2 linked regions of the Halorhodospira halophila genome follow. The protein of the gene in region 1 interacts with the protein of each later gene in a pairwise test. Links are inferred from orthologs where the notes say so. Each region holds a gene or a part of one and is shown in the gene's direction. Other genes may lie near its edges. The genes, in order: CCR79_RS11965 and mrdA.

Region 1 (3,861 bases):
GGCGTGGGCCGCCACCCCCGCCAGGCCGGCGGCCAGCGCAGCGCCGGCGGCGGTGCGCAGGGCGTGCCCGTTGTCGCGGGCGTTCGGGTCCCGCGCGTGGAGCAGGTTGTCCGGCCCCGGGCAGCGGGCCACCTCGGCCAGGGCCCGGGTCAGTCGGGCTGCCGGGGTGTCTGGCAACGGGGCCGGTGGCGTCCCGGTTGCCCGGGCCAGGGCATCGCGGCTGGTGAGCAGCGCCACCGGCCGCAGGCCAGACTCGTACAGCAGCGCGCGGGCGGCGTTCAGGTCGGTGTGTCGAGCGGCGAGCAGGCGCGGCCGCCGGCGCTCGTCGCCGAGGCAGTAACGCCAGGCGGAGGCCGGTGCAGGCAGGGCGCGGCGGACGTGCAGGCGCAGCACGGCGCGGTGCTCGGAGCGGCGCAGCCCGTCGGGCAGGCGGAGCCGATGGCGCTGCACGCGGCTCTCGGGCACGGCCATCGCGACCCGCGGCCGGCCAGCGTCGAGCCGGCGGCAGGCCGCGCGCAACGCCTCCCGTCGGCCCTCCGCGCCCGTGCCACGGACGGGTTCCGCGGTGTAGGCGTAGTGGCTACGGCGCCGCAGGCAGACGTGCACGGTTCGTCCGGCCACGGCGACGCCGAGCGTCGCGGTGCTGGGCAGGGGCATCCCGTCTCCTCCCTGAGACGCTGGTTCCCGAGCCGCCGCCACCGGTCCCTGGTGCGCGGCGAAGAGCATCCCCCCACTATAAGGCGGGAACTCGCCCGTTCAAGAGGTGGTCAGTATACTGCCTACAGAGTTTGCCAAGGCGCCTGCGCCCCGTCCCCATGAAGCGATTCCTGCGTACCCTTCTCTACACCACCGTCGCCCTGGTCGGTGTCGGCGCTGTCCTGGCCGCGGCGGCCGTGGCCTACGCCGTGTTCGTGCTCGCCCCGCAGCTGCCGGATGCCGAGTCGCTGCGCGACGTGCGCTTCCAGCAGCCGCTGCGTGTCGTCAGCGCCGAGGGTGAGCTCATCGCCGAGTACGGCGAGCAGCGGCGCCAGCCGGAGGATATCGACGATCTCCCCACCGATCTGCTGCTGGCGTTCATCGCCGCCGAGGACGACCGCTTCTACGAACACCCCGGGGTGGATTACCAGGGCCTTGCGCGTGCGGTCGGCCACGTGGTCCGCGAGCGTTCCTTCGGGCCCGGTGGTTCCACCATCACCATGCAGCTCGCGCGGAACTTCTTCCTTTCGCGCGAGGTGACCATCCTGCGCAAGGTCAACGAGATCCTCCTGGCGCTGCAGATCGAGCGGACGCTGTCCAAGGAGGAGATCCTCGAGCTCTACCTCAACAAGATCTACCTGGGCCATCGCGCCTACGGCGTGGCGGCGGCCGCGCAGGTCTACTACGGCAAGGACCCCGACGAGCTCGATCTGGCCCAGATGGCGATGATCGCCGGCCTGCCGAAGGCGCCCTCGGTAGCCAACCCCATCCGCAATCCGCAGCGGGCGCTCCAGCGGCGTGCCTACGTTCTCGGCCGGATGCTCAACGAGGGCTTCATCAGCCCGGAGCGCTATCAGGAGGCCATGGCTGCGCCGATCACCGCCGATTTGCACGCCCCGCGCAGCCGCGTGGACGCTCGCTACGTCGGTGAGATGGTGCGCCGGACCATGACCGAGCGCTACGGGCCCGAGGAGGCCTACACCGGTGGCTACACGGTCTACACCACCATCGAGAAGGACCGTCAGGACGCCGCCAACCGGGCCCTGCGCAGCGGCCTCCGCGATTACGACCGGCGCCACGGCTACCGGGGGCCGGAGGGCAGCGTTGAAGCGGAGCTGGTTGGCGATCCGGCGGCCATGGAGGAGGCACTGACCGCCCACCCGCCCTTCGGAGGCCTGCAGGCGGCCGTGGTGCTCGCCGTGGAGCCCGAGGCGGCGTGGGTCTGGCCGCGTGGCGGGCGCGTGCTACAGGTCGACTTCGAGACCATGGAGTGGGCGCGCCCCTACCGGGATGCCAACCGGCGCGGTCCCGCCCCGGAGGAGGCGGGCGACGTGGTGGAGGTCGGCGATATCGTGCGTGTCGCGCCGCGGGGCGAGGGGCGCGGTGCCCTCAGCGCCGTCCCCGATGTCTCCGGCGCGCTGGTGGCCCAGGACCCGATGGATGGCCGGGTGCGGGCGCTTGCCGGCGGCTTCGACTTCCGGCTCAGTTCCTTCAACCGGGCGGTGCAGGCGCGGCGGCAGACCGGTTCGGTGTTCAAGCCGTTCATCTACTCGGCGGCCCTCGAGAACGGCTACACGCCGGCCACCCTGGTCAACGATGCGCCGGTGGTCTTCCGGGACGATGCCCTAGAGAGCTACTGGCGGCCGGGCAACTACTCGGGCCGTTTCTACGGCCCCACCCGGCTGCGCGAGGCGCTGGTCTTCTCCCGCAACCTGGTCTCGATCCGGGTGCTGCGCGACGTCGGCATCGACCCGACCATCGCTCACGCCGCCCGCATCGGCTTCCCGGCGGAGAGCCTGCCGCGGGATCTCTCCCTGGCCCTGGGCAGCAACAGCGCCACCCCGCTGCAGATCTCCAGTGCCTTTGCGGCCTTTGCCAACGGCGGGTACCGCGTCATCCCCAATGTCATCGAGCGCGTCGAGGACGGCGCCGGCGAGGTGGTCTTCCGGCCGGATTTCCCGGAGGCGTGCGAGCTGTGTCGCGACGACCTGCCCATGGCCTCGGTCCCGGGCGAACGCATCGGCCTGTTCGATTTGCCGCCGCAGGCCGAGCGTGTCCTGCCCGAAGACAACGCATGGCTGATCAGCGACATGCTCTCCGATGTGGTGGAGCGCGGTACCGGCCGAGGGGCCCGGCGGGTGCTCGACCGCGAGGATCTGGCCGGCAAGACCGGCACCACCAACGACCTGCGCGATGCCTGGTTCGTGGGCTACAACCAGGACCTAGTGGCCACGGCGTGGATCGGCTTCGACGACCAGCGCAGCCTGGGCCGGGGCGAGACCGGCGCCACGGCCGCGCTGCCGATCTGGGCGCGGTTCATGTCGGTAGCCCTCGACGGGGTCGAGGAGCGCTCCGTTCCGCGCCCGGACGGTCTGGTCACGGTGCGCATCGATCCGGAGTCCGGGCGCGCGACGAGCTCCGAGAACCCAGAGGCAATTTTCGAGACCTTCCGCGAGGAGACCGTTCCGGTCCGCGAGGACCGCGATCGCCGGCAACGCGACGGCGAGCATTCGGAGCGGCAGCTCTTCTAGGCGGACGGCACCAGCAGACGGCCGGAGCAGGGGGGAAGCCATGGGACGCAGAAGTGCCAACCACCAGCGCGATCAGCGCATGCGGCTGAGCCTGATACGCGAGGCAGCGCGGCTGATGGCCGAGGACGGCGTACGTGATTACTACGCCGCCAAGCGCAAAGCGGCGGAGCGCCTGGGCGCCAGCGACACCCGTAACCTCCCCGGTAATCAGGAGATCCAGGAGGCGCTGCTGGAGTACCACGCCGTCTTCGGTGGCGAGGAGCACGAGGCCGCGCTGCGCCATCTGCGCCGGCGTGCCCTGGAGGCGATGGATTTCTTCGCCGACTTCCGCCCGCGGCTGGTGGGGCCGGTGCTCGCCGGAACCGCCGACGCCGAGTCGCCGGTGCAGCTGCACGTCTTCGCCGATACCCCCGAGACGGTTCTGATGTTCCTCATGGACCGGCGCATCCCCTTCGAGTCCGATGAGCGGCGCCTGCGCTTCGGCCGCGACGGGTGGTCCATCCAGCCGATGTTCCGCTTCCTGGCCGGAGATACCGAGGTGGAGCTGACCGTTTTCTCGGAGGCCGGCCTGCGCGAGCCGCCCCGCAGCGAGGTCCACGGCGGGGCGATGGAGCGCGCCGGCGTTGCTGAGGTG
Region 2 (16,898 bases), on another replicon or contig:
GGGCGCCTGAGCGCTGAGGTGGCCGCTGCCGACGTGGTCATCGACGCCACCGACAACTTCGCCACCCGCTTCGCCCTCAACGCCGCCTGCGTGGCGGCACAGCGGCCGCTGGTCAGTGCCGCGGTGATCCGTTGGGAGTTGCAGGTCACCGCCTTCCGCCCCGGCGGACGACCCTGCTACCGCTGCATCTACGCCGAAGGGGATGAACCGCAGCTGACCTGCAGCGAAAGCGGGGTGCTCGGCCCCCTGCCCGGCGTGGCAGGGACCCTCGAGGCGGTGGAGGCGATCAAGATCCTCTCCGGCGCCGGCGACCCCCTCTTCGGCCGCCTGCTGCTGATCGACGCCCTGCGCATGCGCCTGCGCACACTGACCGTGAACGCCGACCCCCACTGCCCGGTCTGCGCCGACGCGGCGTAGACCCCAGTCAGTGGTAGCTATCGCTGCCCGGGGCAGCGTTGGCGTCGCTGAGCACCTGCGCCACATCGACCCGGTCGTAGCTGTAGGTGGCGCCGCAGAACTGGCAGCGCACCTCGACCACACCCTCCTCGGCGAGCACCTGCTCGACCTCCTCGCGGCCGAGACCGCGGAGGATGGAGGCGATGCGGCCGGCCGAGCAGCGACACCGGAAGGCGAGCGTGCGCGGCTCGAAGACGCGCACGGTCTCCTGATGGAAAAGCCGGTGCAGGACGTCGTGCGCCGGCCGCTCGAGCAGCTCGCGATCGGTCAGCGTCTCGGCCAGGTAGCCGATGCGATCCCAGGCGTCGGGATCCGCCTCGGTGGGCTGCGTGCCGCCACTGGCGGGCAGCCGCTGGTGCAGCAGCCCACCGGCCCGCCGGCCGTCGCAGGCCAGGTGCAAGCGGGTGGGCAGCTGCTCGGAATCCCGGAAGTAGGCTTCCAGCGTGGCCGCCAGACCACCGTCATCGATGCCGACTACGCCCTGATAGCGCTGTCCCTCCTCCGGCTCGATGGTGATGGCCAGGCGGCCGCCGGCGCACAGCTCGGCGAGGCCGCCGCGGGCGGGTTCGCCCTCGTAACGGGCGGTTCCGCGGAGGGTCCCGTCGGAGGCGTCCACCTGGGCCAGCAGCATGGACACCGCCGCGCCCTCGCCCCCCTCGACCTGGAGGCTGAGCACACCGTCGGAGCGGATGGTGGCACACATCAGCGCCGCCGCAGCCATGGCTTCGCCGAGTAGACGCGCCACCGCCGGCGGGTAGTCGTGGTGCTCACGAACGGCGGCGAACACCTGATCCAGCTGCACGATCTCGCCGCGTACGTCCGCGTTCTCGAAGATGAAGCGTTGACTGGCGTCGCTCACGATCCGTCCAGCTTTCTCTTGAGTAGCTCGTTGACCTGCTGCGGGTTGGCCTTGCCGCCGGAGGCCTTCATGACCTGCCCGACGAAGAAGCCGAAGAGCTTCTCCTTGCCCGCACGGTACTGCTCGAGCTGCTTCGGGTTGTTGGCGATGGCCTCGTCGACTAGGGCCTCGATGGCCGAGGTGTCGGTGACCTGCTTGAGGCCCTTACTCTCGATCACCTCGTCCGGCTCGCCCTCGCCGGCCCACATGGCCTCGAAGACATCCTTGGCGCCACGGCTCGAGAGGGTCTCGTCCTCGACCCGGGCCACCAGCTTGCCGAGCATCTCCGGGGTGACCGGCGAGTCGCCGATCTCCCGACCATCCTTGTTGAGGTAGGCGAGCAGCTCGCTCATCAGCAGGTTGGCAGTGCGCTTGGCGAAGCCGCCGGACTCGCTGACCGCGTGCTCGAAGTAATCGGCCATGTCCCGGGTGGCGGTCAGCACGCCGGCGTCGTAGGCCGGCAGGCCGTACTCCTCCTCGAAGCGCCGGCGCTTCTCGTCCGGCAGTTCGGGCAGGGTCTCGCGCACCTCTTCGACCAGCGCCGAGTCCACCTCCACGGGGAGCAGGTCCGGCTCCGGGAAGTAGCGGTAGTCGTTGGCCTCCTCCTTGGTGCGCATGGAGCGGGTGACGCCCTTGTCGACGTCGTAGAGGCGGGTTTCCTGGACGACTTCACCGCCGGACTCGAGCAGATCGATCTGCCGCTCGACTTCGTACTCGAGGGCCCGCTCGACGAAGCGGAAGGAGTTGAGGTTCTTGAGTTCGGCGCGGGTGCCGAAGGCTTGCTGCCCGGCCGGACGCACCGAGACGTTGGCGTCGCAGCGGAAGGAGCCTTCCTGCATGTTGCCGTCGCAGATCTCCAGGTAGCGCACCAGGGCGTGGAGCTTCTTCATGTAGGCGGCGGCCTCGGCCGGCGAGCGCAGATCCGGTTCCGAGACGATCTCCATCAGCGGCGTCCCCGCGCGGTTGAGATCCACCCCGGTCATGCCGTGGAAATCCTCATGCAGGGACTTGCCGGCATCCTCCTCGAGGTGGGCACGGGTGATGCCGATGCGCTTGCCGACGCCGTCCTCGAGTTCGATGTCCAGCTGACCACCCTCGACGATGGGCAGGTCGTACTGCGAGATCTGATAACCCTTGGGCAGATCGGGGTAGAAGTAGTTCTTGCGCGCAAAGACCGACCGCGGCGCGATGCGCGCCCCGACGGCCAGGCCGAACTTGATGGCCATGCGCACCACCTCGCGGTTGAGCACTGGCAGCACCCCGGGCATGCCGAGGTCCACCGGACAGGCCTGGGTGTTCGGCTCGGCGCCGTAGGCGGTCGGCGCGCCGGAGAAGATCTTGGTGCGGGTCGCGAGCTGCGCGTGGATCTCGAGACCGATGACGGTTTCCCACTTCATGGGTGCGGTCGCTCCGTAGGCTTTGGGCGCGTCGAGCGGACGCGGGCGTTGGTTCCAGGGTATCCGGGGTCGCCCCGCATCTACTCGAACCCTTCAGGGACCTGCTTGTGCCAGTCCGTAACCTGTTGGTACTTGTGCCCGACGTTCAGCAGCCGGGCTTCGTCGAAGTAGCCGCCGATCAGCTGCAGCCCCACGGGCCGGCCGCGCGAGAAGCCGGCGGGGACCGACAGGCCGGGCAGGCCGGCGAGGTTCACCCCGAGGGTGTAGATGTCGGAGAGATACATCTGCACCGGGTCATCGGCGCGCTCGCCCAGATCGAAGGCCGGGGTCGGCGAGGTGGGGCCGGCCAGCACGTCGACCTGCTCCAGCGCCTGGCGGAAGTCGTCCGCCACCAGGCGGCGGATCTGCTGCGCCTTGCGGTAGTAGGCGTCGTAATAGCCGGCGGACAGCGCGTAGGTGCCAACCAGAATGCGGCGCTGGACCTCGTCGCCGAAGCCCTCGGCACGGCTGCGCTTGTAGAGATCCTCCAGATCCTGCGGGTCAGCGCAACGGTGGCCGAAACGCACGCCGTCAAAGCGCGCCAGGTTGGACGAGGCCTCGGCCGGCGCGATGACGTAGTAGGCCGGCAGGGCCAGCTCCATGTTGGGCAGCTGCACCTCGACGAGTTCGGCGCCCTCGCCCTCAAGCACCTGCAGGGAGGCCTCGACCCGGGAGCGGACGTCGGGATCGAGCCCCTCGCCGAAGAACTCCCGCGGTACGCCGATGCGCAGCCCCTTGATTGAGCGGTTGAGCGACTCGCTGTAGTCGGGCACCACATGGTCGACGCTGGTCGAGTCGCGCTCGTCCAGGCCGGCCATCGGACCAAGCAGCAGCGCCAGGTCCTCGGCAGTGCGTGCGAACGGCCCGGCCTGATCGAGGCTGGAGGCGAAGGCCACCATGCCGTAGCGCGAAACGCGGCCGTAGGTGGGCTTGAGTCCGCAGATCCCGGAGAGTGCCGCCGGCTGCCGGATCGAGCCGCCGGTGTCGGTCCCCGTGGCAGCCGGGGCCAGGCGCGCCGCCACAGCGGCGGCCGAGCCGCCGGAGGAGCCGCCGGGGACCGCGTCCAGGTCCCAGGGGTTGCGCACCGGACCGAAGTAGCTGGTCTCGTTGGACGACCCCATGGCGAACTCGTCCATGTTGGCTTTGCCGAGCATGACCACGCCGGCCTCGGCCAGACGCCGCACCACGGTGGCGTCGTACGGCGCACGAAACGGCTCAAGCATGCGCGAGCCGCAGGTGGTCGCCACCCCGTCGGTACAGAAGATGTCCTTGTGGACCAGCGGCACGCCGGTCAGTGGCCCGGCCTCGCCGGCGCGCAGCCGGGCGTCGGCGGCGTCCGCGGCAGCTCGGGCCTGCTCGGCGGTGACGGTGATCAGGCTGTTGAGCCCGGGGTCGTACGTCTCGATGCGCTTGAGCAGGGCATCGGTGAGTTCACGGCTGGAGACTTCTCCGGCGTGCAACGCCGCGGAGATCTCGGCAACGGTCTTCTGGTGCATGGGTGTTCGGCTTCCGTTACTCGACGACGCGGGGGACGAGGTACAGGCCGGCCTCGACGGCTGGCGCCCCGGACTGATAGTGATCGCGCAGGTTGGGCTCGGTGACCTCGTCCGGGCGCAGGCGCTGCGTGGCATCCCAAGGGTGGGCCATAGGCTCGACGCCCTCGGTATCGACGCTTGCCATCTGCTCGACGAACTCCAGGATCCCCGTCAGGTCGCGGGCGTACCCGGAAACCGCCCCGTCGTCGATCCGGATGCGGGCCAGGTGCGCGATCTGCTGCACCTCATCTGCCTCGATGGCCATAGAGCCTTTCTCCCCATAACTGGCGCGATAGCAGCCGTAAAACCTACCATAGCCCCGAGCTTGCCCAAACCCCGGGGCACTGCTAGATTGAGCCACCTTCGACCTTAGGAACGCTGGGCATGTTTAAGGGTATCCGCGGACTCTTCTCCAACGATCTATCCATCGATCTTGGCACGGCCAACACGCTGATCTACCTGCGCGGTCAGGGCATCGTCCTGAGCGAGCCGTCGGTGGTCGCCATCCAGCAGGATCGCGACGGCGGCAGCAAGCGCATCGCCGCAGTGGGCGCCGAGGCCAAGCGCATGCTCGGCCGCACCCCGGGGACGATCCGCGCCATCCGCCCCCTGAAGGACGGCGTCATCGCCGACTTCACGGTGACCGAGAAGATGCTCCAGCACTTTATCAAGAAAGTGCATGAGGCCCGCTTCTTCAAGCCCAGCCCGCGGGTGCTCGTCTGCGTGCCGTGCGGCTCGACCCAGGTCGAGCGGCGCGCCATCCGCGAGTCGGCAGCCGGCGCCGGGGCCCGCGAGGTGCACCTGATCGAGGAACCGATGGCGGCGGCCATCGGCGCCAATATGCCCGTCGACGAGGCCAGCGGCTCGATGGTGCTCGATGTCGGCGGAGGCACCTCGGAGGTCGCGGTGCTCTCGCTCAACGGCATCGTCTACTCCGCCTCGGTCCGCCTCGGCGGCGATCGCTTCGACGAAGCCATCGTCAACTACGTCCGTCGCAACTACGGGATCCTCATCGGAGAAGCCACCGCCGAGCGCATCAAACAGGAGATCGGTACCGCTTTCCCCGATACCGAGGTCAACGAGATCGAGGTCCGCGGCCGCAACCTGGCGCAGGGCGTGCCGCGCAGCTTCACCCTGAACTCCAATGAGATCCTCGAGGCGCTCCAGGAGCCGCTGTCCGGGATCGTCTCGGCGCTCAAGACCGCTCTGGAACAGACGCCGCCGGAACTCGGCGCCGACGTGGCCGAGCGCGGTATCGTGATCACTGGCGGCGGTGCGCTGCTGCGCAACCTCGACCGGCTGATCATGGAGGAGACCGGGCTGCCGGTGGTCGTCGCCGACGAGCCGCTGACCTGTGTCGCCCGTGGCGGTGGCCGGGCCCTGGAGCTCATGGACGAACGGGGCGCCGATCTGTTCGTCAGCGAATAGACGAACCACCGCAGCTGCAAACCCGGGTGGGGCCTGCGTTAGACTGGCAGGCTCCGCAAGCTGACGCTGCGAGGCTCGGTGAACCATTAAGCCGTTATTCACACAGGGTCCGTCGGCCACCGTGCGCCTGGTGCTGCTGGCCACGGTCTCGATCCTGCTCATGAGCCTGGACCACCGCGAGCACCTCGTCGAGCCGGTCCGCGAGACCGTCTCCGGGGTGGTGTATCCGCTGCGGTTCGTCGTCGACGCCCCCTTCTCCATCGCGGAACGGGTCTCCGAGCGGCTGGCCACACGCCATCAGATCATGGAGGAAAACCGCCAGCTGCGCGACCGGCACCTGGCGTACCAGGAGCGGCTCCAGCGCATGCAGGCCCTGGAGCGGGAGAACGAGCGCCTGCGCGAGCTGCTCGGCTCCTCGGAACGGCTCGAGACCGAGGTGGCCATCGCCGAGCTGATGCGCGTCGAGCTCGACCCCCACACCCACCTGGTCGAGATCGACCGCGGTGCCAGTCAGGGGGTGTTCGTCGGCCAGCCGGTCCTGGATGCCAACGGGGTCATGGGCCAGGTGGACCGGGTCGGACCCCGCTCGGCCAGCGTGCGGCTGATCTCCGACCCAAGCCACGCCATCCCGGTGGAGAACCATCGCAACGGGCTGCGCACCGTGGCTCTGGGCAGCGGCGACCCGCAGCGACTGGAGCTGGCCAACGTGCCGGGCAACGCCGACATCCGCGAGGGTGATCTGCTCACCGCCTCCGGGCTTGGCGGCGCCTTCCCACGCGGCTACCCGGTCGCCGAGGTCACCTCGGTGGAGGTGGAGGCCGGCGAGCCCTTCGCGCGGGTGACCGCCCGGCCGGCCGCGGAACTCGACCGCAGCCGCAAGCTGCTGCTGGTCTCCGTGGCCGACGACCCGGATACGCCCGGCGCCGAGGACGACGCCGGGGCCGCCGACGACAAGAGCGAGGACGAGTCTTGACGGGTCATCGGCCACGCAATGGGGGCGGGGTGATCCTGCTCAGCTTCATCATCGCCCTGATGCTGACCATCGTACCCATGCCGGGCTGGGCGCAGGAGTTCCGCCCGGAGTGGACGGCGCTGATCCTGCTCTACTGGAGTCTGGCGCTGCCTGAGCGGGTCGGGGTGGGCGTGGGGTGGCTCGCCGGTCTATTCCAGGACGCCCTGCTGGGGACCCTGCTGGGCCAGCACGCGCTGGCTTTTGCACTGATCGCCTTCCTGGCCCTGCGCCTGCACCAGCACCTGCGCCTGGTGCCCATCTGGCAACAGGCGGTGGTGGTGCTCGGGCTACTGCTCATCGCCCAGCTGGTGATCTTCTGGATCAACGGCATCATCGGCCGACCAGCCCCGGACTGGCAAGCCTGGGCAGCGATCCTGATCGGCGCCACCATCTGGCCGCTGATCTTCCACATCATGAGGGGGGTGCGGCGCCGTTTCCAGGTGCAGTAACACCCGGAGAGCGTACGGCGAGCAGCGGGGTATCTGGTGAGCCTTTCCATCCGCGATCAGCAACAGGATGCGCACCGGATCCGGCGACGGATCATCGCGGCCGGCGTGCTGTGTATCCTGGTCGTGACCGGGCTGATGACGCAGATGGTGCGCCTGCAGGTCGTGGATCACCACCACTACGCCACCCTGTCCCAGGAGAACCGCATCAAGGTGAATCCGATCCCCCCAAGCCGGGGTCAGATCCTCGATCGCAACGGAACCGTCCTCGCTGAGAATCGCCCCTCCTACCAGCTGGTGGCCACCCCGGAGCGCGTCCCGGACATCGACACCATGCTCGACGAGGTCGGCGAGATCATCGAGATCACTGAGGCCCAGCGCGAGCGCTTCCTCAACCGCCTGAACAACTCGCGCCATTTCGAGGCCATCCCTCTGCGCACCCGACTGGACGAGGAAGAGGTGGCCAAGCTGGCCGTTCACCGCCACCGCCTCCCGGGGCTCGAGGTGGACGCCCGGCTGGTACGCCACTACCCCAAGGGCTACACCGGCAGCCACGCCGTCGGCTACGTCGGGCGTATCACAGCGCAGGATCTACGCCATATCGACCGCCCCGCCTACCGGGGCACCAATCACATCGGCAAAAGCGGCGTGGAGCACGCCTTCGAGCAAGTCCTCCACGGCGAGGTCGGCGTCGAGCGTGTCGAGACCAACGCCGCCGGCCGGGTGTTGCGCACCCTCGACCGCCGCCCACCGCGCTCCGGGGAGGATTTGATCCTTACCCTGGACATCGATCTCCAGGAAGTAGCCGAGCGCGCCCTGGGCGAACAACGCGGCGCAGTGGTCGCTATGGATCCGAATACCGGAGAGCTGCTTGCCATGGCCAGCCGGCCTCACTACGACCCCAACATGTTCGTCCGCGGCATGAGCGGCGAGCACTTCCAAGAACTGGAGGACACCGGCTGGCAGCCGCTAATCAACCGACCGATACGCGGGCTGTACCCACCAGCGTCCACCATCAAGCCCTTCGTGGGGCTAGCCGCGCTGGAGCACGACGTGATCCGCCCCGACACCGAGATCCACTGTGACGGCGCCTACCACGTGGAGGGCCGCGACGAACCCTTTCGCTGCTGGCGAGACTGGGGCCACGGTGAGACCGACTACATCAAGGCTATCGCCGAATCCTGCAATGTCTTCTTCTACGATACCGCCTTCCGCCTGGGCATCGACCGGATGTCCGAGTTCCTGGAGCCCTTCGGCTTCGGCTCGCCGACCCGGGTGGACACCTCCGGCGAACGCAGCGGGATCCTCCCCAACCGCGACTGGAAGCGCCGTGCCCTGGGCGGCGGCTGGTACCACGGCGAGACCGTGATTACCGGCATCGGCCTGGGCTACTTCAGCACCACGCCCATGCAGCTGGCCCGGGCCACCGCCATCCTGGCGAACCAGGGACGCATCGTCGAACCGCGCCTGGTCCAGACGATCCGCGATGGCGAAGCGGGACACGAGTCGCGAACCGCCGCTAGCACCCCCCAGGAACGCATCGAGCTGAACGACCCGGAGCACTGGGAGCTCACTACCGAGGCCATGCGAGCCGCCGTCGAGCACCCCCGCGGCACGGCGCGGCTGATCGGCGACGATCTGGACTACAGCCTGGCCGGCAAGACCGGTACCGCGCAGGTCACCGAGAGCCGCGAGGACGACGACGAGGAGGAGATCCCCGAGCATCTGCGCAGTCACGCCCTGTTCATCGGTTTCGCGCCAGCGGAGGATCCGGAGATCGCTGTGGTCGTGGTGGTCGAGAACGCCGAGGGCGGCGGCGGCGCCGCGGCGGCGCCGGTGGCGCGCGCGGTCACCGACGCCTGGCTCGTGGACGACCACACCTTCCTCGAGGACCTGGAGACCGGCCGCATCGACGAGAGCGAGGTCGAGGACGAGGAAGAGGCCCCGATGGAGCTGATGCCATGAGCACAAGCGCCCTGCCCGGCAGCCAGGGGGTTGGTGTCCGGCTCTCGTTCCTGCAGTCGCGACTACACCTCGACGGGGTGCTGCTGACCGCGTTGGCCGCTGTCGCCGCCTTCGGCGTGGCAGTCCTATACAGCGCCTTCGGCGAGGACTGGGCACAGACCCAGAACCAGGTCATCCGCGTCTCCTTCGGCTTCCTGGCCCTGTTCGCGTGTGCCCAGATCCCGCCGCGCACCCTGCGCCGCTGGGCACCGTGGGTCTTCGGAGCCGGCATGGCACTGCTGGCCGCAGTGATGGTCATGGGCGCGATCGGCCAGGGGGCGCAGCGCTGGATCGACCTCGGCTTCATGCGCTTCCAGCCGGCCGAGCTGATGAAGCTGACCCTACCGTTGATGCTTGCCTGGCTACTGGCCGATCACGACATCCCGCCCCGCCCACGGCGCGTGATGCTGGCCCTGGTACTGATCGGCGTGCCGGCGGGGATGATCGCCGTCCAGCCGGATCTGGGCACCGCGGTGCTAGTGGCCGCCTCGGGGTTCTTCATCCTCTTCCTGGCCGGCCTGGGCTGGCGGTGGATCCTCAGCGGCGCTGCGCTGGCCGGCGCCACAGCGCCGCTGCTGTGGTTCTTCGTCATGCACGACTACCAGCGCGCCCGGGTATTGACCTTCCTCAACCCCGAGAACGACCCCCTCGGCGCGGGCTACCACATCATCCAGTCGAAGATCGCCATCGGCTCCGGCGGGCTGTTCGGCAAGGGCTGGCTCAACGGCTCCCAGGCGCACCTGGAGTTCATTCCTGAACGCCACACCGACTTCGTGCTGGCGGTGGTGGCCGAGGAGTTCGGCCTGATGGGCGTAGCACAGTTGCTGACCGTCTACCTGATCATCGTCGGCCGCGGCCTCTACATCGCCGCCCGGGCTCAGGACAACTTCAGCCGCTTGCTGGCCGGCAGCATCTCGCTGACCTTCTTTATCTACGTGCTGGTCAACGCCGGGATGGTCTCCGGGCTGCTGCCGGTGGTCGGCCTGCCCCTGCCGCTGGTTAGTTACGGGGGATCCTCGCTGGTGACCATCATGGCGGCTTTCGGTATTCTCATGGCTATCCACACCCACCGTCGTCTCTGGTCGTGAGGGCCCACAGCCGGTCATGAACCCACGCCTCCGTCACGCCACCGTGGCACTGCTGTGCGCCAGTGCGCTGCTCGGCACTGCCACCGCCACCACCACCGAGCGCGAGCGTTTCGCCGATCAAGTGGCCGAGCGCCACGACCTGGACGCCGAGCACCTGCGCGCGGTGCTCGCCGCCGCCGAGCACGATGAGCGGGTGCTCGAGCGCATCGCCGCCCCGGCCGAAGGACTCCCCTGGCACGAGTACCGCGGGATCTTCCTCACCGAGGAGCGCATTGCTGCCGGCCGCGACTACGGATCCGAGCACCGGGAGATGCTCGCCGCGGTCAGCGACGAGCACGGCGTCCCCGAGTCGGTGATCCTGGCCATCCTGGGCGTGGAGAGCTACTACGGCCAACGCCGCGGCGACCACCGGGTCCTCGACGCCCTGGCCACCCTGGGCTTCTCCGATCACCCGCGCGCGGGCTTCTTCCGCGACGAACTGGAGGCCTACCTGCTGCTCAGCCACGAGAACGAGTGGGACCCCACGGAGCCCACCGGCTCCTACGCCGGCGCCCTGGGTAAGGCGCAGTTCATCCCGTCGAGCTACCGCGCCTACGCCGTGGATCAGGACGGCGACGGGCGCCGCGACCTGATCGACAACCCGGCGGATGCCGCCGGCAGCGCCGCCCACTACCTGGCCCGGCACGGCTGGGAGCCCGGCGCGCCGGTAGCCCGCCGGGTGGAGGCCGAGGGCGCAGACTGGCAGCAGGCGCTGGCCGACACCAACCGCCCCGTGCCCGCCCGAAAGACCGTCGCCGAGCTGGAGGCGCTGGGGGTCGAGGTGCCGGAGTCGCTCGACGGCGACACCCCGGCGGCGCTCATCGAACTCGAGGGCGAAAGCGGCCCGCAGCTGTGGCTGACGCTGCAGAACTTCTACGTCCTGACCCGTTACAACCACAGCGCCCTCTACGCCATGGCCGTCCACCAGCTGGCCGAGGCCATTGCCGGGGGGCAACCCGAGTGAGGCCGCTTGCCACAGTGCTGCTCACTACGGCCAGCGGCGTAGCACTGATCGCCGGCTGCGCCGCCCCGGAGCGCGACCTGCCACCGCCCCGTCCGGATGAGGACCCGGCCGAACGGGTTGCCACCGACGGGCCCTCGGATCGCGACCCCGAGGAACTCGCCCGCCTGCCCGACGCCGTACCGCAGGACGTGCCGCCGAGCCGCTACGGCAATCCCGACCAGTACGAGGTCTTCGGCGAGACCTACCACACCATGAGCCGGGAAGAGGCCGAGGGCTTCACCCAGCGCGGGCGCGCCTCCTGGTACGGGACCAAGTTCCACGGCCGGCGCACCTCCAGCGGCACCCCCTACGACATGTACGCCATGACCGCCGCCCACCGCGAGCTTCCGCTGCCCACCTGGGTGGAGGTCACCAACCTGGAAAACGACCGCCGGGCGGTGGTCAAGGTCAACGACCGGGGCCCCTTCGTCGACCCCGACGAGCGCATCCTGGATCTGTCTTATGCCGCCGCGGTGCGCCTGGACGTGGCCGATCAAGGCACGGCCCCGGTCAAGATCCGCGTGGTGACCCCGGACGATCCGCCGCGGGACAAGGCCGACAACACGGATGCCGAGGTCGGCGATGCGCCGGCGGTGGAGACCTTCGGCGTCGACGATGAACGCGAGCCCGATCCCATCGAGGAGCTGATCACTGCACGGGAGGAGCGCGAGGACGAAAACGACTCCGGCGACACGCCCGCCTCCGCCGGCATCCCGGCAACGGTCCAGGTGCGCACCGCCGACCGCCTGCTGGACGAGGCCGGGGCGATCCAGCCGATCGCCATCCATCTGCAGACCGGCGTGTTCGGCCAGCGCGAGAACGCCGAGCGAATGCGGACCCGGATTCGCGAACTGGACCCGGAAGCCGAAGTGGCCGTCGAGGAGATCGATGGGGCCGAGGGGCCGCTGCACCGCGTTCGCCTGGGGCCGCTGGAGAACCTCGCCGACGTGGACCGCCTAGAACGGACCCTGGAGGAGGCGGGGATCGATCACTACCGCATCACCCCGTAACCCCCCCGCCCCCACCCGCAAACGCGTTACAATGAGAGCTCGTTGTGCCATCCGTCGAGACCGCCGCCATTCCGATGATGAGACGAACCCTCCTACGACTGCTCGTCCCCACCCTGCTGACCGCCGGGCTCCTTCCCATTGCCACCGCCGACGACCGCTGGGGTACGCCCATCGTCGAATCGGTCCCCACGCCATCGCCGCCGAGCATCGGCGCACCGAGCCACCTGCTCGTCGACATGCACAGCGGCTACATCCTCGCCCACCGCGACCCCGAGGAGAGCTGGGAGCCGGCCAGTCTGGCCAAGATCATGACCGCCTACGTGGTCTTCGAGGAGCTCGCTGACGGGCACATCGGACTCGAGGACAAGGTTACCGTCAGCGAGAACGCCTGGCGCTCCAGCGGATCGCGGATGTTCCTGGAGGTCGGCAACGAAGTCACCGTGGCCGAGCTGCTGCAGGGGCTGATCGTGCAATCCGGCAACGACGCCGCCGTGGCGCTGGCCGAGCACGTGGCCGGGGACGAGGACACCTTCGCCCAGGTCATGAACCAGTACGCCAGCCGCCTGGGCATGGAGAACACCCGTTACACCAACGCCACGGGCATGCCCCATGAGCAGATGCGCACCACGGCCAGGGACACGGCGCGCCTGGCCCGGGCCATGATCGACGACTTCCCCGAGTTCTACGACTGGTACTCGCAGCGCTCCTTCGAGTACGCGGGGATCAACCAGCACAACCGCAACCGCCTGCTCTGGCGCGACGAGACCGTCGACGGGCTGAAGACCGGCTACACCAGCTCCGCCGGCTACAACCTGGTCACCTCCGCCGAGCGCGGGGGCATGCGCCTGATCTCCGTGGTCCTCGGTACCGAAAGCGAGGATGCGCGGGCCCAGCAGAGCCTGCAGCTACTCAACTACGGCTTCCGCTTCTTCGAGACCCACCGCCTCTACAGCGCCGGCGAGCAGCTGACCGAGGCGCGCGCCTGGATGGGCGAGGTCGACTCCGTGGCCCTGGGCATCCCGGACGATCTCTACGTGACCATCCCCCGCCAAGAGTACGACAACCTCACCGCCTCGGTAAGCGTCGACGGCCAGATCCGCGCCCCGGTGGCGGCTGGCACGGAGATTGGCACGCTGAAGATCGAGCTTGCCGGCAGCGTGATCCACGAGGAGCCGCTGATCGCCATGGAGGACGTCGAAGAGGGGGGCCTCTGGCGCCGCATGATCGACCAGGTCTGGCTGCAGTTCGAGTAGCCGATGGGCAATCCGGCGACCTGCTACCTCAACGGCGAGCTGATGGCGCTCGCCTCGGCGCGGATCTCGCCCCTGGATCGCGGCTTTCTTTTCGGCGACGGGGTCTACGAGGTGATCCCCTGCTACGGTGGCGTGCCCTTCCGGCTCGATGCGCACCTGCGGCGGCTGGCCAACTCACTGGCGGCCATCGACTTGGCCGATCCGCTCTCCGCAAGGGGCTGGACGGAGGTCTTCGAGCAGGTCTGCCGGGCTAACGGCGGCGGCGATCAGTCGCTCTACCTCCAGGTCACCCGGGGCTGCCCCGAGCGGCGCACCCACGAGTTCCCCGGGCGCAGCGAGCCGACCGTCTTTGTCATGAGCTCACCGCTGCCGGCGGCCGGTGCCTTTGCCGACGGGCTGCACGCCACCCTGCGCGAGGACCTGCGCTGGGCCCGCTGCGACATCAAGGCGGTAGCCCTACTGCCCAATGTGCTGCTGCGCCAGGAGGCCATCGCCGCCGGCGCCGACGAGGCCATCCTGCACCGCGATGGACAGATCACCGAGGGTGCGGCGAGCACGGTCTTCCTCGTCCGCGACGGCGAGCTGGCGACACCGGCGCTTCACCCCGGCCTGCTCCCCGGGATCACGCGGGAAGTAATCCTCGAGCTGGCCGAGCAGCACGGGCTACCCTTTCGGTGTCGCCCGATCGGCCTGGACGAACTGCGGTCGGCGGACGAAGTCTGGCTGTCGAGCGCCACCAAGGAGGTCGCCCCGGTGCTGCGCATCGACGGAGACCCGGTGGGCAACGGCAGCCCCGGGCCGGTGTTCGCGGCCATGCGGGGCTGGTTCACCCGACTGCGTGAGGCAACCGCCCGCGGGAGGCAGCCATGAGCGAATTCAACGCCGACAATACGCCCCTGGAGTTCCCCTGCCGGATCGGGGTCAAGGCCATGGGACACGCCGGCGCCGACCTGGCCACGCGCGTCGAGCGCATCGCCGCCGGCCACGCTACGATCCTCGAGGTGCGCACCACCGGCAGCCGCACCGGCCGCTATGTGTCGGTAACGGTGACCATCGAGGCCCACAGCCGCGACCAGCTCGAGGGGCTCTACCGCGAGCTCAATGCCGATGACGCCATCATGGTGACCCTCTAGGAGGCCGCCCTTTTGCCCTGCGCCCTCGAACACATCCATACCCGCTACCTGGGTGAGCAGCCTTACGAGGCCACCTGGTCCGCCATGCGCACCTTCACCGACGAGCGCAGCGCCGCGACGGCCGATGAGCTCTGGCTGCTCCAGCACCCGCCGGTCTACACCCTGGGCCAGGCGGGCCGCGCGGAGCACATCCTCGATGCCGGCGAGACGCCGGTGGTGCGCACCGACCGCGGCGGCCAGGTCACCTGGCACGGTCCGGGGCAACTGGTTGCCTACCCCCTACTCGACCTGCGGCGCTGGAACCTGGGGGTACGCACCCTGGTCCACGCCCTGGAGCAGGCGGTCATCTCGCTGCTCGCCGCCTACGGGGTCCCCTCAGGCCGCCGTGAGGACGCCCCGGGGGTCTACGTGGAGGGGGCCAAGGTAGCCGCGCTGGGGATCCGGGTCCGCCGGGGCTGCAGCTATCACGGGCTGTCGCTGAACGTCAGCAACGACCTAAACCCCTTCCAGCGCATCAACCCCTGCGGCCATGCCGGTCTGCCCACGACGCGGCTGCGTGACCTGGGCATCACCACGTCGCTGGACCGGCTCGAGGTGGAACTGGGCATCTATCTGCTGCAGGCCATCGACGCCGCCTCCCGCGAACCCCGCCAAGAGCCCGCCTGAGGGTACAGCGGCGCGCCCCCCTGGGGCGGGCGCTAACGAGCGCACCCCTGCGGGGTACCCTGCGCTGCTCCCCCGCTCGGGGCCGCTCGCTTAACTCGCGGCGCTGTCGCGCCGCTCGGACAAAACCTCGCTGATCAGCGCGAACCTTCCCCGGTTCGCGCTGATCCCCCGAGCGGGGTGCGCTGCTCGGTGCGCTCAATGCGCCCGCCCCAGGGGGGCGCGCCGCTGCACCCTCAGGCGGGCTCAGCCGCCGGCGGTGTGCCCAGGCGGACCGGCTCCATCAGGTAGCAGAGTACATCCTGACGGATGGCCGTCGTATTGCAGGCGAGCATGGCCGGCATCGCCGGACGGCGCAGGCGGATCGTCTCACCATCGCGCTGGAAAAACTCCGCCGCCGCCTCGCGCCCGTCATTGTCCTCCACCGTGAAGAACGCCCGGGACTCCGGCGCAACCCGGGCGAACACGGTCCCCTCGGGCAGATCACGGAAATTGCACCGCTCCAGATCGTCCATCAGCTGTAGATCCGCCCCGCGCGCCTCGCCGAAACCGAAGCTGCACTGCTCCGGAATCCGCACCGCAGCCACCGTGTGATAGACCGAGATATCCGCGGGCACCCCCTGGGGCAGGCGGGAGAGGTGTAGCGCGCTGGAGATCAGTTCGGCGGCGTGATCCGCCGCCCCGGGGCTGCCCGGCTGCCCGCACTCCACGGTGACCGCCGGCGCCAGCCGGGCCATGGCCAGCGACTGTACCCCTTGAGGCCGCGTGAAGTAGACCACCGTGCGCGAGAACAGCGCAGCGAGCTGAAGATACGGCCCCTCGAGGCGATTAACGCAGCCGTAGTGCGGGTTCAGCCCGGTGTTGTTGTGCACATCGATGCTGGCGAAACAGCCCCGCGAGCGTACGCGGGCCACCACCTCGGCGGCGAGGTGCTGTTCCGGGCTGTCGGGCAGGCTCGTCCCCGGCCACACCCGATTGTAGTCGGGCTGTTCGGGGAGACGGCGGACGCCGTGCCGGGCTGCACGCACATTGCCGATGAACAGCAGCAGGGTCCGGGGCAGCGGACGCCCCTGGAAATCGGCCAGGACCTGCCGCACCGCCTCCCAGCCGGTGGTCTCGTTGCCGTGGAGCAGGACGGTGACGAAAAGCGGCGGTTCACGGCGCCCGGGCACCTCGATCAGGCTCGGCCCGCCGAGGCGCTCCTCCAACTCGGCGGGCCCTGCGCGGAGCAGTCCTTCCGGCAGTCCCTGGTAGGTCTTCAGCATGGGCCGATCGCCCTCCTGTCTGGTTTCTAAAGCGGCCAGCGATGAACCGGTTCACCGTCGGCAGCTCGATCCAGGTAGGCCCGCGTCAGGGCCTGGTTGTCGTCGCCGTGGCGCTCCATCCAGGCGAGCTGCCAATCGGCGCCGGTGCGCCCGCTGGCCACCCGCTCCTCCACCACGCGCAGGTGCGCGGTGGCCTCGGCCTCGGCCACGCCGGCCCGTACCAGCCCGC

What was found.
Region 2: the proteins of CCR79_RS11965 (region 1) and mrdA interact in binary tests that used the Escherichia coli proteins (3 or more experiments, as listed by UniProt). The link is inferred for Halorhodospira halophila from one-to-one orthologs.

Annotation. Positions count from the first base shown.
Region 1 is NZ_NHSN01000031.1:47-3,907, reverse strand. The notes cover bases 439-3,521. They hold CCR79_RS11965 (penicillin-binding protein 1A), read left to right. Parts: upstream 439-815; coding sequence 816-3,227; downstream 3,228-3,521. Other genes in these bases: CCR79_RS11960 (hypothetical protein), read left to right, coding at 3,268-3,521. In the rest of the region: more of CCR79_RS11960, read left to right, coding at 3,522-3,861. UniProt on the Escherichia coli protein: Cell wall formation. Synthesis of cross-linked peptidoglycan from the lipid intermediates.
Region 2 is NZ_NHSN01000016.1:181,415-198,312, forward strand. The notes cover bases 6,728-9,713. They hold mrdA (penicillin-binding protein 2), read left to right. Parts: upstream 6,728-7,250; coding sequence 7,251-9,176; downstream 9,177-9,713. Other genes in these bases: mreD (rod shape-determining protein MreD), read left to right, coding at 6,756-7,214; rodA (rod shape-determining protein RodA), read left to right, coding at 9,173-9,713. Also shown: CCR79_RS05885 (molybdopterin-synthase adenylyltransferase MoeB), read left to right, coding at 1-417; CCR79_RS05890 (Hsp33 family molecular chaperone HslO), read right to left, coding at 425-1,315; Asp-tRNA(Asn)/Glu-tRNA(Gln) amidotransferase subunit GatB, read right to left, coding at 1,312-2,751; Asp-tRNA(Asn)/Glu-tRNA(Gln) amidotransferase subunit GatA, read right to left, coding at 2,832-4,286; Asp-tRNA(Asn)/Glu-tRNA(Gln) amidotransferase subunit GatC, read right to left, coding at 4,303-4,590; CCR79_RS05910 (rod shape-determining protein), read left to right, coding at 4,710-5,753; rod shape-determining protein MreC, read left to right, coding at 5,839-6,726; more of rodA, read left to right, coding at 9,714-10,303; mltB (lytic murein transglycosylase B), read left to right, coding at 10,320-11,306; CCR79_RS05940 (septal ring lytic transglycosylase RlpA family protein), read left to right, coding at 11,303-12,355; CCR79_RS05945 (D-alanyl-D-alanine carboxypeptidase family protein), read left to right, coding at 12,430-13,608; CCR79_RS05950 (D-amino acid aminotransferase), read left to right, coding at 13,612-14,478; CCR79_RS05955 (YbeD family protein), read left to right, coding at 14,475-14,741; lipoyl(octanoyl) transferase LipB, read left to right, coding at 14,754-15,407; CCR79_RS05965 (M14 family metallopeptidase), read right to left, coding at 15,641-16,669; CCR79_RS05970 (glutamate-cysteine ligase family protein), read right to left, coding at 16,696-16,898. UniProt on the Escherichia coli protein: Catalyzes cross-linking of the peptidoglycan cell wall. Responsible for the determination of the rod shape of the cell. Is probably required for lateral peptidoglycan synthesis and maintenance of the correct diameter during lateral and centripetal growth.